DNA from 3 places in the Kitasatospora sp. NPDC004723 genome. Region 2 is predicted to be linked to each of the others. Evidence: riboswitches for the same ligand, from Rfam matches in the RefSeq annotation. Region 2 holds a riboswitch; each other region holds the start of a gene.
The links. Region 2 has a riboswitch for cobalamin ahead of ABZW10_RS33320 (cobalamin biosynthesis protein). Riboswitches for the same ligand answer to the same signal wherever they lie in the genome.

Region 1 (4,317 bases), on a different contig from region 2:
GCCCGGAGCGGAGCGGCGGGGAGCCGGAGGGCCCGGAGCCGGACCACGGGGAGGCCGACGGCCGGGCCGGGTGACCGGGGTGCCCACCGGTCGACGGGTTCGGCGGGACGGCCGCCGCCCCGGCGATGTCAGTGCGGTCTGCTTCGATGAGCGGGACAGACACCGGGACGGACAGCGGGACCCTTCGAAGGAGACCTTGTGGGCACGTGGGGCAGCGGGAACTTCGAGAGCGACACGGCCCTGGACCACCTGTCGCTCGTCATCGACCGGCTCGTCGACGAGGTCGCCCAGGCGATGGCGGGCGACCCCGTCGAGCTCGAACCCGACGAGTACTGGGGCGTCGCCGTGCCGTGCAACCTGGAGCTGCTGCTCTCCCTCGCCCGGGCCGGCCACGGCGCCGGCGACCTGCCGGAGGCCCGCGTGATCATGCAGTGGAAGACGACGTTCATGGCCGTCTGGGAGCGGAGCATCGACGGCCTGGAGCCCTCCCCGGGGTTCAAGGAGGCACGCCGGTCGGTACTGAACCGCACGTTCGACCAGTTGGCCGAGGCCATCGCCCGGAACGCGGCGGCCGATCCGAGCGGGCCCGGCTCCCCGGAATAGGGGACCGCGGCTCCCTCGTTCCCAACAGTCGATCAGAAACACGGCGGACCGCGCTCTGTCGGCCCCGTGCCGCAGACCGAGGCCGAACACTCGGCAGACCTAAGGATGAGCCCCCATGACCGACCGGCCCCTGACCCTGATGGCCGTGCACGCCCACCCCGACGACGAGGCCACCGGCACGGGCGGTGTGCTCGCCCGCTACGCGGCCGAGGGCATCCGGACGGTGCTCGTCACCTGTACCGACGGCGCCTGCGGAGACGGCCCGGGAGGAGTCAAGCCCGGCGAGGCCGGACACGACCCGGCGGCCGTCGCCGCGATGCGCCGTCAGGAGCTGGAGGCCAGCTGCGAGGTCCTCAAGGTCGACCACCTCGAAATGCTCGACTACGCGGACTCCGGGATGATGGGCTGGACCGCCAACGACGCGCCCGGCTCGTTCTGGACCACGCCGGTGGACGAGGCGGCCGCCCGCCTCGCCGAACTGATGCGGCGCTACCGGCCCGACGTCGTCCTGACCTACGACGAGAACGGCTTCTACGGCCACCCCGACCACATCCAGGCCAACCGCATCACGTCGCGGGCGCTGGAGCTGGCCGGCACGACGCCGAAGGTGTACTGGACGACGGCCCCCCGCTCGATGATGGCGCGGTTCGGGGAGGTCATGCGCGAGCTCGGCGCGGACTGGGAGGAGCCGGGTTCCGAGGAGCCGGGTTCCGAGGAGTCGGGCTCCGGGGAGTCGGAGATGCCCGAGATCGGCCTCCCCGACGAGGAGATCACCACCTGGGTGGACACCACCGCGTTCGGCGGCCAGAAGTTCGACGCGCTGGCCGCGCACGCCAGCCAGGGCGAGAACATCTTCTTCCTGAAGATGGGCAAGGAGAAGTTCACCCAGCTGATGGGCGTGGAGACCTTCGTCCGGGTCCACGACACCACCGGCGCGGAGCTCCCCGAGAACGACCTCTTCGCCGGCCTGCGCTGAGCAGCCCCCACCCGGCGGCGCGCCCCGCGCCGCCGACCGGGATGAGCCGTCGCCCGGCCGGGCGACGGCTCATCGGTCATCGACGGGGACCGGCCGGAGGAAGGATCGCTCCAGGTCAGAACCACCCCCTCGACCGTGCGGACCCGCCCTGTTGCGACGGGCACGCAACTGCACAGCCTTGTCGGCAGGAGGGCCCAGCCCCTACGGTGTTCCCCGCCGTGGTGCTCGGGAAGACCGGTGGCGGCCCGTCAGGGCCCAATCCGGCGCGGCCCTCGCCACTGTGAAGGGAAGTACCCCCGACGTGCCCGCGACCGACGCGGGCAGTCACCGGTGCCGTACGGCACACGGGAAGACGAGTCAGGGGTGCGCTCCGCCCTGCCCGGACGCGGGTGCGGCGGTACACCCGAAGCCAGGAGACCGGCCACGGCGCGCGCAGTACCCCCCGGCCCCGCCCGGGGGTGCCCCCATCGAGGAGCTGGAGAGGCCGCCCGTCATGACCCTCACCGACGACACGTCGTCATCGACCCTGCCCAGGGCCCCGCGCTGGCAGCGCGGGGACACCGTCCGCACCGGCGGCCTGCTGGCCGTCATCGCCGCCATGCACGTCGTCGCCTTCGGCACGCTGTTCCTGCTGGTCGCCCCGGAGAAGTACGAGGTCGGCACCCAGGTGTTCGGCGTCGGCCTGGGCATCACCGCCTACACCCTCGGCATGCGGCACGCCTTCGACGCCGACCACATCGCCGCCATCGACAACACCACCCGCAAGCTGATGGCCGACGGCCAGCGCCCGATCTCGGTCGGCTTCTGGTTCGCGCTCGGGCACTCCAGCATCGTCCTGGCGATGGCCGCCCTGGTCGCCGGCGGTGCCCAGTTCGCCGGCACCCTGGTCGACGACCAGTCCACCGTCCGCGGCGTCCTGGGCGTCATCGGCACCGGTGTCTCCGGCACCTTCCTGTACCTGATCGCCGCCCTCAACCTGTTCGCCCTGGGCGGGATCCACAAGGTCTACAAGGCCATGCGGGCCGGGCAGTTCGACGAGCGCCAGCTGGAGAAGCACCTCGACGAGCGCGGCTTCATGAACCGCTTCCTCGGCCGCCTCACCAAGTCCATCACCCGCCCCGGCCAGATGTACCCGCTCGGTGTGCTCTTCGGCCTCGGCTTCGACACCGCCACCGAGGTCACCCTGATGGTGATGGCCGGCTCCGGCGCCGCCTCGGGGCTGCCCTGGTACGCGATCCTCTGCCTGCCGCTGCTCTTCGCCTGCGGCATGAGCCTGTTCGACACCCTCGACGGCACCTTCATGAACTTCGCCTACCACTGGGCGTTCTCCAACCCGGTCCGCAAGGTCTACTACAACCTCACGATCACCGGCCTGTCGATCGCCGTCGCCTTCCTGATCGGCACCATCGAGCTCGTCGGCGTGCTGCACGAGAAGCTCGACCTCACCGACCCCGTCACCACCTGGATCGCCGACATCAGTCTCGACAACGTCGGCTACGTCATCGTCGGCCTGTTCGTCGTCGTCTGGGCCTGCGCCCTCGGCTACTGGCGGCTCGGCAACGTCGAGCAGCGCTGGAGCGCCCGGGTGGAGAAGACCGGCTGACGCCCCTCCGGACCGCGCCGGCGCGCGCCGCATCCCGACCGGGGCCCGGCACGGCCCCGGTCGGAGCGGACCCGATCAGAACCTGCGCGCCTCGGTGACCTGGTTCAGATGGATGAGCACGTCGTAGGCCCGGCCGATCGCGAGCCGCGGCAGCGGGTCCTCGACGAAGATCGTGCCGGCGTCGTAGGTGGGCCGGCTGACGTCCAGCCAGTCCCGGGCCGCCCGGGGAGCGGTGCGCAGGTCGACGTAGTAGTCCCGGTAGCGGACCCGGTCGAGGGTGTACTCGTTCATGTCCGGGGTGGCCGCCGGGACGGTGACGGACTTCCAGCCGCCGGTCAGGACCGCGTCGGTGGTGAGGAAGGAGCCGCTGTCGAAGGTGAAGCCGATGGCCACGTAGTCGCGGCCGTAGGTGTCGCGCAGCTGGGAGCCCTGCGGCTCGGGGTACAGGAAGGTGTCGGTGGACAGGTAGCCGGCGTGGCCGTTGTGCGCCGACATCAGCACCTTGCCGCCGGTGCGGCGCTGCCACCAGGCGGTGTTCTCGGCCATCGCCCGGTCGCGCAGCTGCTCCGAGGCCGCGACGGAGGCCGGGTCGCCAAGGTCGAAGGTGGCGAAGGCGAAGGTCTGGGCGATGTTGCGGGCGTGCTGCACGGCCCACTCGTACGCGTCGTCGCCGGGGGTGCCGCTCGCGGTGACCAGGTCGAGCGCCTGCTGGGCCGTGGCGGCGTTCTCCCGGCGCTCGGCGACCGGCCTTCCGATGTAGGCGAAGAGGTCGTCCAGGGGCCGCAGGCCGGCGTAGAGCCCGTCGAGCTGCGGCAGAGCGGCGGGCCTGGCCTGCCGCACGTAGGAGGTGACCCGGTCGAAGGCCGGGTCGCCGAGCCTCGGGAGGCCGAGGTCGTCACCCACGAAGTGGACCGGGTCCTTCGGGTGGCTCCGGTTGTGGGCCCGCATCCAGGCGATCAGGTCGGCGAACTCCTCGCGCTCCCACGGGCTGCCGCCCAGGACCTCCTTGACGAGCTGCCAGGCGTCTCCCGGGCCGCCCTGGACGTACTCGTCGATCTGCAGACCGCTGGTCCAGCTGGTCTCCAGGGCGAAGCTGGTGAAGCCCTTCTCCTCGACCAGGTAGCGGAAGACCCGC
Region 2 (4,317 bases):
CGGCCTGCCCGGCGAGCACCGCGAAGACGCCGCGCAGGGCGGCGGGCGGGACCGGGGCGAGCAGCGTCCAGGCGTCGAACAGCGCCGACCAGCCGCGGACCACCGCCTCGTCGTCGTGCTCCCAGGCGTGCAGGCGCCAGCCGGGGCCGGCGCCGCCGTCCCGGGCCTCGACCAGGCCGACCAGCAGGGCCTGGCCCCACGCCTTGGCAGCGGCGCCCACCGTCATGGCGAGCGCGCGGCCGGCGGCGCGGGCGTCGTCGGGCAGCAGTTCGCCGCGCTTGTCGACCTCGTCGAGATCGCCGGCCCAGCGGGCGATCCGGACGGCGTCGACCAGCATGCGGCGGGCCAGCGGAGCGAGTTCGGCGGGGGCGGGGAAGCCCTCCGGAACGGGGACCCGGCCACGGCCGGGTGCGGGGGCGGGGCCTCGTCGGCGGGGTACGCCCGGGGCCCCCGGCCTGGCGCCGGCGGTGCGGTGGGCCGTTCCGGGGAGACGGGTCACCGTCGCACCGGTACCGATCGTCGGCGGGAGCGGGGCATCACGGTCGCGCGGATTCCGAGACGTCACGTCGAGCAGTCTTCCCCTTGTACCGGCCATCTGTCACATCCGGTTGTCCGCGGGGGGCGGACGGGGGGCGCGGGGGCTCGACAAGATCGGGCAACAGAGGCCAAACCGGCTGGCTTGATCTATGTGGCGGGTTCATGCCACACGGAACGGGTGCGCCTCGGAATCCACCCGCGAGGGGGGGCGGAAGCGCGTCAGCAGAACGGCGTGAGCCAGCGGCGGAGGGTCTCGGCGTAACGGTCCGGGTCGGTGTTCCACAGCGCGGCGTGGTCGCCGCCGGGGAAGGCCTGGAGGTTGACCACGTCCGGGCGGCGGTGGGCGAGGCGCTCGGCCGCGGCGAACGGGGCCACCGGGTCGTCGGGGCCGTGCAGCACCAGGGTGGGCACCCGCAGGTCGGCACCCTCCGCCAGGCGGGCGAAGTCGGCCAGATCCACGCCGGTGCGGCCCTCGGCCGCGAGCGCGCCGAGTTCGGCCGCCGCGCCCCGGAAGCCGGCCCGGGCGGCGTCCCGGCGGGCGGTGGCCGGCCAGTCCAGCACCGGCGAGTCCAGGACGAGGCTGCTGATCGAGGGGGCGAGGTCCGAGCGGGCCGCGGTGTGCAGGACCATCGTGGCGCCGAGCGACCAGCCGTAGAGGACGACCCGGCCCGCGCCGGCGTCCAGGGCGGTGCGCACCGCCGCCTCGACGTCCCGCCACTCGGTCTCGCCGAAGTGGCCGAGGCCGTCCGGGGAGGCGGGCGCGCCGGCGTCGCCGCGGTAGGTGACGGCGAGCACGGGCAGGCCCAGGCGTCGCAGCTCGGACAGGACGGGCAGGGTCTGCGCGCGGTCGGCGCCGGGGCCGTGCACCAGGACCACCCAAGTGCCGCGCTTGCCGTCCAGCCGCCAGGCGGGCATCGCGCCGAGCTCGCCCTCGACGGCGGTCTCGGCGAACGGCAGGCCGAGCGCCTGCCCCGGGTCGCCGAGGTGGACCCGGGGGGTGAAGCGGACCTCGGTGCCGGGGGTGAGGGTGCCGCGGTCGGCGCGCACCAGGCGGCGGGTGACGCCCTGCCCGTCGCGGTGCAGGACCTCCTCGACGACCGCGTGGCCGTCCTCGCCCCACTCGACCGCCCAGCGGCCGGGACGCTCGCTCACGGGGGTGCGGGTGAAGGTGGCCTCGCCGGCGCCGAGACCGCGGACGAGCACCGGGCCGCTGCGGGCGCGGGCCTCCTCGGCCGGGCGGACCATCCGCTCGGACGCCCGGCGGCCGATCACCAGCACGGCGGCCCCGGTGCCGACGGCGGCGGCCGCCACGGTGGCCGCGATTCCCCAACGCATACTCGCTCCCCGGTGCTCGGTGTCTGGCTCGGTGGTCGTGTCTGGCTCGGTGGTCCGGCTCGGCGTCCGGTCCGCTGTCCGGACCGCTGCCCGGACCCACCCCTCAGTCCACCCGCGCGGGCGCAGGGAAGCCAGTAGGACACGGCCGTACGGGTTGTTCCGGGAGGAAAATCACACTGGCATGACGGGGGCGCCCGAGGTGTGACCAACACCCGCCGCGACCTCGGTTGACTCCCGGTTCGGGCCCGTGATGGGATCCTTCAGCCAATACGGAGGCATGCAGAGGAAGCCGGTGCGAGTCCGGCGCGGTCCCGCCACTGTCACCGGGGAGCACGACCGGAACACGCCACGGCGGGCCGTCAGAAGCCGCTGGAAGGCCCGGGGTGTGCGTTCGACCCGGAAGCCAGGAGACTCTCGCCCCCGGTTCGTCGATCCAGGGCGCGGACCCTGAGTGAGGACACGCACGCGATGCTGCGCCCTGCCGTGCGCCCGCTGTGCCGGGCCACCGTGTTCGGCGCCGGCGCCGTCGCCGGCTTCCTGGCCGACGCCCGCTTCGGCGACCCGCGCCGCGGCCACCCGGTGGCCGGCTTCGGTTCCGCCGCCGGCCGGCTGGAACGCCGGCTCTGGCGCGACCACCGCGCCGCCGGAGCCGCCTTCACCGCCGTCGCCGTGGGCACCGTCGCGGCCGGCGCGCTCGCCGCCGACCGGCTGCTGGCCCACCGTCCGCTCGGCCGGGCCGCCCTCGCCGCCGCCGCGACCTGGACGGTGCTCGGCGGCACCTCGCTGACCCGGGAGGCCCGCACCATCGGCCGTTCGCTGGCGGCCGGCGACCTGACGGCGGCCCGGGAGCGGCTGCCGCACCTGTGCGGGCGCGACCCGAGCGCGCTGGACGGGCCGCAGCTGGCCCGCGCGGTCGTCGAGTCGGTGGCCGAGAACACCGCCGACGCCGTGGTCAACGCCCTGGTCTGGGGCGGTCTCGCGGGCACCCCGGGCCTGCTGGCGTTCCGCGCGGTGAACACCCTGGACGCGATGGTCGGTCACCGCTCGCCCCGCTACGCCCGGTTCGGCTGGGCCTCGGCACGGCTGGACGACGTGGCCGGCTGGCCCGGCGCGCGGCTGACCGCGCTGCTGGCGGTGGCCGCCGCCCCCGAACCGCGCACCGCCTGGCGGGTCTGGCGGCGCGACGGCTCGGCGCACCCCAGCCCGAACGCCGGCCAGGCCGAGTCGGCCTTCGCCGGCGCGGTGGGCGTACGCCTCGGCGGCACGCTCCGGTACGGCGAGAGGGTCGAGCACCGTCCCGTGCTGGGCCGGGAGCTGCGCCCCGTCGGGGTGGACGACATCGAGCGGGCCTGCGTGCTCTCCCGACGGGTGGGCGCGCTGGCCCTGGGTACGACGGTCGCCGGGCACGTGCTGCTCCGGGCGGCCCTGGACGGGATGCGGAGGGGCAGGGCATGAGCAAGGCACTGCTGGTCGCCGGGACGACCTCGGACGCCGGCAAGAGCGTGGTCACCGCGGGCATCTGCCGCTGGCTGGCCCGGCAGGGAGTCGCGGTCGCGCCGTTCAAGGCGCAGAACATGTCGCTGAACTCCTTCGTCACCGCGGACGGCGCCGAGATCGGCCGCGCCCAGGCGATGCAGGCCCAGGCGGCCCGGGTCGAGCCGGAGGCGGCGATGAACCCGGTGCTGCTCAAGCCCGGCGCCGACGGCCGCAGCCAGGTGGTCCTGCTGGGCCGTCCGGTCGCCGAGGTCGGCGCGCTGGACTACCGCGAGCGCAAGCCGGTGCTGCTGGAACGCGCCCTGGAGTGCCTGGCGGACCTGCGCGCCCGCTTCGACGTGGTGGTCTGCGAGGGCGCGGGCTCGCCCGCCGAGATCAACCTGCGCGACCGCGACATCGCCAACATGGGCCTGGCCACCGCCGCCGGGCTGCCGGTCGTCGTGGTCGGCGACATCGACCGCGGCGGCGTGTTCGCCGCGATGTACGGGACGCTGGCGCTGCTGTCGGCGGAGGACCAGCGGCACGTGGCGGGCTGGTTCGTCAACAAGTTCCGCGGCGACGCGCGGCTGCTCGCCCCCGGGCTGGAGATGCTGCGCGAGCTGACCGGCCGTCCGGTGCTCGGCACCCTGCCGATGCTGCCGGACCTGTGGCTGGACGCCGAGGACTCGCTCGACCTGTCCACCGTCGTCGACCGGACCGCCGCGCGCGGCCCGCTCGGCGCGGACGTGCTGCGGGTGGCCGTGCTGCGCTTCCCCCGGCTGTCCAACTTCACCGACCTGGACGCGCTCGCCCAGGAGCCCGGCGTACTGGTCCGCTGGGCCACCCGGCCGGAGGAGCTGGCCGACGCCGACCTCGTCGTGCTGCCCGGCACCCGGTCCACCGTCGCCGACCTCGGCTGGCTGCGCGAGCGCGGCCTCGAACCGGTGCTCAAGGCGCGGGCGGCGGCCGGGC
Region 3 (4,317 bases), on a different contig from region 2:
CAGGTAGCCGTAGCCGCCGTGGAGTTGGAGCGCCTGGTTGGCGACCTCGAAGCCGGTGTCGGTGGCGTGGCGCTTGGCCATCGCGCACAGCTGCGGCGCCCGGGCGTCCCCGCGGTCCAGGGCATCGGCGGCCCGCCGGACCAGGGCCCGGGCGGCCTCCAGTTCGGTGGCCATGTCGGCCAGCCGGAACTGGAGCGCCTGGGCATGGAGCAGTCGGGTGCCGAACGCCTCCCGCTCGGCGAGGAAGGCCACGGTCCGCTCCAGCGCGCTCTGGGCCCCGCCGAGCGAGCAGGCGGCGATGCCGAGCCGGCCGCCGTTGAGCCCGCTCATCGCGATCCGGAAGCCCTCCCCCTCCGCGCCGAGCAGCCGGTCGGCGGGCAGCCGCACCCCGTCCAGCAGCACCTGCCGGGTCGGCTGGGCGTTCCAGCCCATCTTCCGCTCGTTGCCGCCGAACGACAGCCCGGGGTCCTCCCGGTCCACCAGGAACGCCGAGATGCCCTGCGGTCCCGGGCCGCCGGTGCGGGCCATGACCAGGTAGACCTGGGAGGTTCCCGCGCCGGAGATGAACTGCTTGACGCCGTCCAGCACCCAGTTGTCGCCCTCGCGCACCGCGCGGGTGCTGAGCGCCGCCGCGTCGGATCCGGCATCCGGCTCGGTCAGGCAGTAGCTGGCCAGGTGCTCGGCCGAGCAGAGCGGGGGCAGCCGGCGCGAGCGCTGCCCGTCGGTGCCGTAGCGGTCGACCATCCAGACGACCATGTTGTGGATCGACAGGTAGGCCGCGATCGAGGGGCAGCCCGTGGCCAGCGCCTCGAAGGCCACCACCCCGTCCAGGCGGGTGAGTTCGGAACCCCCGGTGTCCTCGCGAGCGTAGACGCCGCCCAGACCGAGGTCCGCGGCCTTGCGCAGCACGTCCACCGGGAAGTGCTTGGCCTGGTCCCACTCCACCGCGTGCGGGGCGAGGTGCTCGTCGGCGAAGGCCCGGACGGCCCGGGCGACGGCTCGCTGTTCGTCGGTGAGATCGTGCACGGCGCTCAGCCCATCGTCGGGATGGTGAAGCTGGCGCCCTCCTTGACCCCGGAGGGCCAGCGCGAGGTCACCGTGCGGGTGCGGGTGTAGAAGCGGATCGAGTCCGGGCCGTGCTGGTTGAGGTCGCCGAACCCGGAGCGCTTCCAGCCGCCGAAGGTGTGGTAGGCGACCGGCACCGGGATGGGGACGTTGACGCCGACCATGCCGGTGTTCACCCGGCGGGTGAAGTCGCGCGCGGTGTCGCCGTCCCGGGTGAAGATGGCCACGCCGTTGCCGAACTCGTGCTCGCTGGGCAGGCGCAGCGCCTCCTCGTAGTCGGCGGCCCGGACGACCGTGAGCACGGGCCCGAAGATCTCCTCCCGGTAGATCCGCATGCCCGGTGTGACCCGGTCGAAGAGCGAGGCGCCGAGGAAGTAGCCGTCCTCGTGGCCCTCCAGCCGGAAGTCCCGTCCGTCGACGACGAGTTCGGCACCTTCCTGGACGCCGGCCTCCAGATAGCCGCGGACCCGATCCAGGGCATCGCGCCCGACCAGCGGTCCGAAGTCCGCCGCCGGGTCGTCGGATCGGCCGACCTTGAGCGCGCCGATCCGCTCCACCAGCTTGGCCACCAGCGCGTCGGCGGTCTCCTCCCCCACCGGCACCGCCACCGAGATGGCCATGCACCGCTCGCCCGCCGACCCGTAGCCGGCGCCGATCAGGGCGTCCGCGGCCTGGTCGAGGTCGGCGTCCGGCATGACGATCATGTGGTTCTTGGCGCCGCCGAAGCACTGCGCGCGCTTGCCGTGCGCGGCGGCCGTCGCGTAGACGTACTGCGCGACCGGGGTGGAGCCGACGAAACCGACCGCCTGGACGCGCGGGTCCTCCAGCAGGGTGTCCACGGCCTCCTTGTCACCGTTGACCACGTTGAGCACGCCCGGCGGCAGTCCCGCCTCCAGGAACAGCTCGGCGAGCCGCAGCGGCACCGAGGGGTCGCGCTCGGAGGGCTTGAGGACGAAGGCGTTGCCGCAGGCCAGCGCGGGCGCGGCCTTCCAGAGCGGGATCATCGCCGGGAAGTTGAACGGGGTGATGCCGGCAACGACGCCGAGCGGCTGGCGCATCGAGTACACGTCGATGCCGGTCCCGGCGTTGTCGGTGAACTCGCCCTTCAGCAGGTGCGGGATCCCGGCGGCGAACTCCACGACCTCCAGGCCGCGTTGGAGGTCGCCGTGGGCGTCGGCGACGGTCTTGCCGTGCTCTGCGGAGAGCAGCCGGGCGAGTTCGTCCTTCTCCCGCTCGACCAGCTGGAGGAAGCGCAGCAGCACCCGGGCGCGGCGCTGCGGGTTCCAGGCCGCCCAGGCGGGCTGGGCCTGCGCCGCGTCGGCGATCACGGCCTCGGCCTCGGCGCGGGACGCCAGCGGAACCCGGGCCTGGACGCGCCCGGTGTTGGGGTCGTACACGTCGCCGAAGCGACCGGAGGTGCCGGCGAGGGGCTTGCCGGCGAAGAAGTGGGTCAGTTCACGGACCATCACGAACCTGCTCTCGTCAGGGCGTCAGGAGGATCCGAGGGAGGGGCGCACGGCGGACGCCCGCACGGCGCCCGGGCGGGCGGGGGCGTGAGGGGCTGCCGGGCGCGGCGGGCCGTCAGGGTGACGGGCGTGCCGCAGCCGTCGCAGGATCACCAGGGTCGGGAAGAGCGCAGACCGGTGCCATGCGTGTTTGCTCCATCCTCGTGGACAACACGGAACACCCGCAGTCGGTATCCTGACTCCCGGATCAGTGCACGTCACCCGGCCTTCCCGGCTGGCTGCCAGTGGCTGGTACTGCGGCGACGCACTCCCCGGTCACAGTGGCGGGACCGTGCCGGAGTCACACCGGCTTCCCTGCACTGCGGGCCTTGTCCACGACCATATAGTTGGACGTCCTAGTAAGTCCAGAGCGCCACTCGCCCGTGAAACGCCCGACCCCTCCGCCGCCCGGCGCGCGGAGCAGGCACCCCCAAGTGACCGGTGCGCGTGCGCAGACCCCGGCGACCTGCCCCACCTCTGGCACCGAACCCACCGAGCGGTGCAGCGGCCCCGCAACGCGACCGCGCACGACGTTGTCCGGCAGGACGAGGGCGAGCACGGCCATCACCACGGCGTAGCCGAGGCCGGCCGCGACGACGGCGTTCCAGGTGCCTCAGACGCGGAGCCAGGCGCTTGCCGAGGATCACCGCGGCGACGCCGATCAGCACGCTGAGCGCGATCATCAGGAAGAACAGCGCGGTGCGCTTCCCGATGGTGTCCGGGTTGCCGACCGCCGGCGGCATCGCCGGGTACTTGAGGAACGGTTTCGACGGCTCCTGGGTCGCGCACCCCGGCCGGTCGTCCTGAGGCTCCTGCGGACGGCTCATCGCCCGCCCCGCTCACCGGCCGACGTGCAGGACGTTCTCGCGGCAGCACTCGGGGCTCGGCCCCTGATGGGGTACGGCAGGTCCACGGTCCCGCCGCCGGCGGTCGCGCTCAGCCCCGTCGAGCACGGCTCGGTGCACGGCACGGGCCAGCCGGGAACCCCACACGGAGCGCGGGCCGCCGAACGGGTCGGCCGCCGCGGGCGTGTCCGGTGTGCGGACGGCCACGCACACCGCGTCGGACGGCGTCCCGGAACAGTCGTACCCGGCCTCCAAAAGGGCTTGCACCTTGGCCTCGGTGGCCGTCGCGAGCAGGTTGACCAGACCGCCGTCGGTCACTGGGGCCGGCACCACCGCGAGGATGTTGATCGTTCCGGGAACGAACGCGCCCGGCGCGAACAGGACGGGCACCGACGCGGCGGGGTCAGCGGCCCACGTCGGGACCCCGATGCCGGTCGTCACCAGGGCAACGACGCCACCGTCCTCGCTCCACGTGCAGTCGTCGACCTCGGCGGCGGTCATCAGGCCGACGCCCGGCCCGCTCAGGCCTTCGGCCGCCGCGAGCTCCGCCAGGTGCCGATCGGGGTCCATGCGGGAGTAGCCGGACCTGACCTGGGCGTTCAGCACCCAAGCGCGCTCGCCGAGTCCCCCGCCCAGGACGGCACTGCTGACCATCCGCCACCCCGGGCCGGCCTCCCACACCAACTGGTGGCGGCACGAGCCGTCCTCCGTCCGGGCGCGCCGCAGGACGACGGGTGGCCGCTGCTCCGGCACGAAGCTGTCCGTGGTACTCACCTCTCGGCAATCGGGATCCGCCCAGCCCTCCCCCGGCTCTCGGGCGCGCGGTGGCTGCCGGCCGGGGCAGCCGGGGCGGCCGGGGATTCCAGCGGCCCGCAGCATCCGCAGCCGTTCCTCCCCCGCCC

Region 1: it holds a riboswitch for cobalamin, as region 2 does, so the genes downstream of both, ABZW10_RS24135 (HoxN/HupN/NixA family nickel/cobalt transporter) here and ABZW10_RS33320 (cobalamin biosynthesis protein) in region 2, are expected to answer to the same signal.
Region 3: it holds a riboswitch for cobalamin, as region 2 does, so the genes downstream of both, ABZW10_RS04025 (CoA-acylating methylmalonate-semialdehyde dehydrogenase) here and ABZW10_RS33320 (cobalamin biosynthesis protein) in region 2, are expected to answer to the same signal.

Annotation. Positions count from the first base shown of each region.
Region 1 covers NZ_JBEXJT010000027.1:62,892-67,208, forward strand. The annotation lists gene ABZW10_RS24120 (YhjD/YihY/BrkB family envelope integrity protein) at 1-74, shown strand, start outside; gene ABZW10_RS24125 (DUF4259 domain-containing protein) at 199-603, shown strand; gene ABZW10_RS24130 (PIG-L family deacetylase) at 719-1,579, shown strand; cobalamin riboswitch at 1,782-2,020, shown strand; gene ABZW10_RS24135 (HoxN/HupN/NixA family nickel/cobalt transporter) at 2,073-3,182, shown strand; gene ABZW10_RS24140 (erythromycin esterase family protein) at 3,258-4,317, opposite strand, start outside.
Region 2 covers NZ_JBEXJT010000053.1:33,795-38,111, forward strand. The annotation lists gene ABZW10_RS33310 (hypothetical protein) at 1-337, opposite strand, end outside; gene ABZW10_RS33315 (alpha/beta fold hydrolase) at 757-1,872, opposite strand; cobalamin riboswitch at 2,095-2,307, shown strand; gene ABZW10_RS33320 (cobalamin biosynthesis protein) at 2,341-3,327, shown strand; gene ABZW10_RS33325 (cobyric acid synthase) at 3,324-4,317, shown strand, end outside.
Region 3 covers NZ_JBEXJT010000002.1:215,584-219,900, reverse strand. The annotation lists gene ABZW10_RS04030 (acyl-CoA dehydrogenase family protein) at 1-1,035, opposite strand, end outside; gene ABZW10_RS04025 (CoA-acylating methylmalonate-semialdehyde dehydrogenase) at 1,032-2,531, opposite strand; cobalamin riboswitch at 2,739-2,910, opposite strand; partial or broken gene ABZW10_RS04020 (CbtA family protein) at 3,109-3,334, opposite strand; gene ABZW10_RS04015 (adenosylcobinamide amidohydrolase) at 3,410-4,189, opposite strand.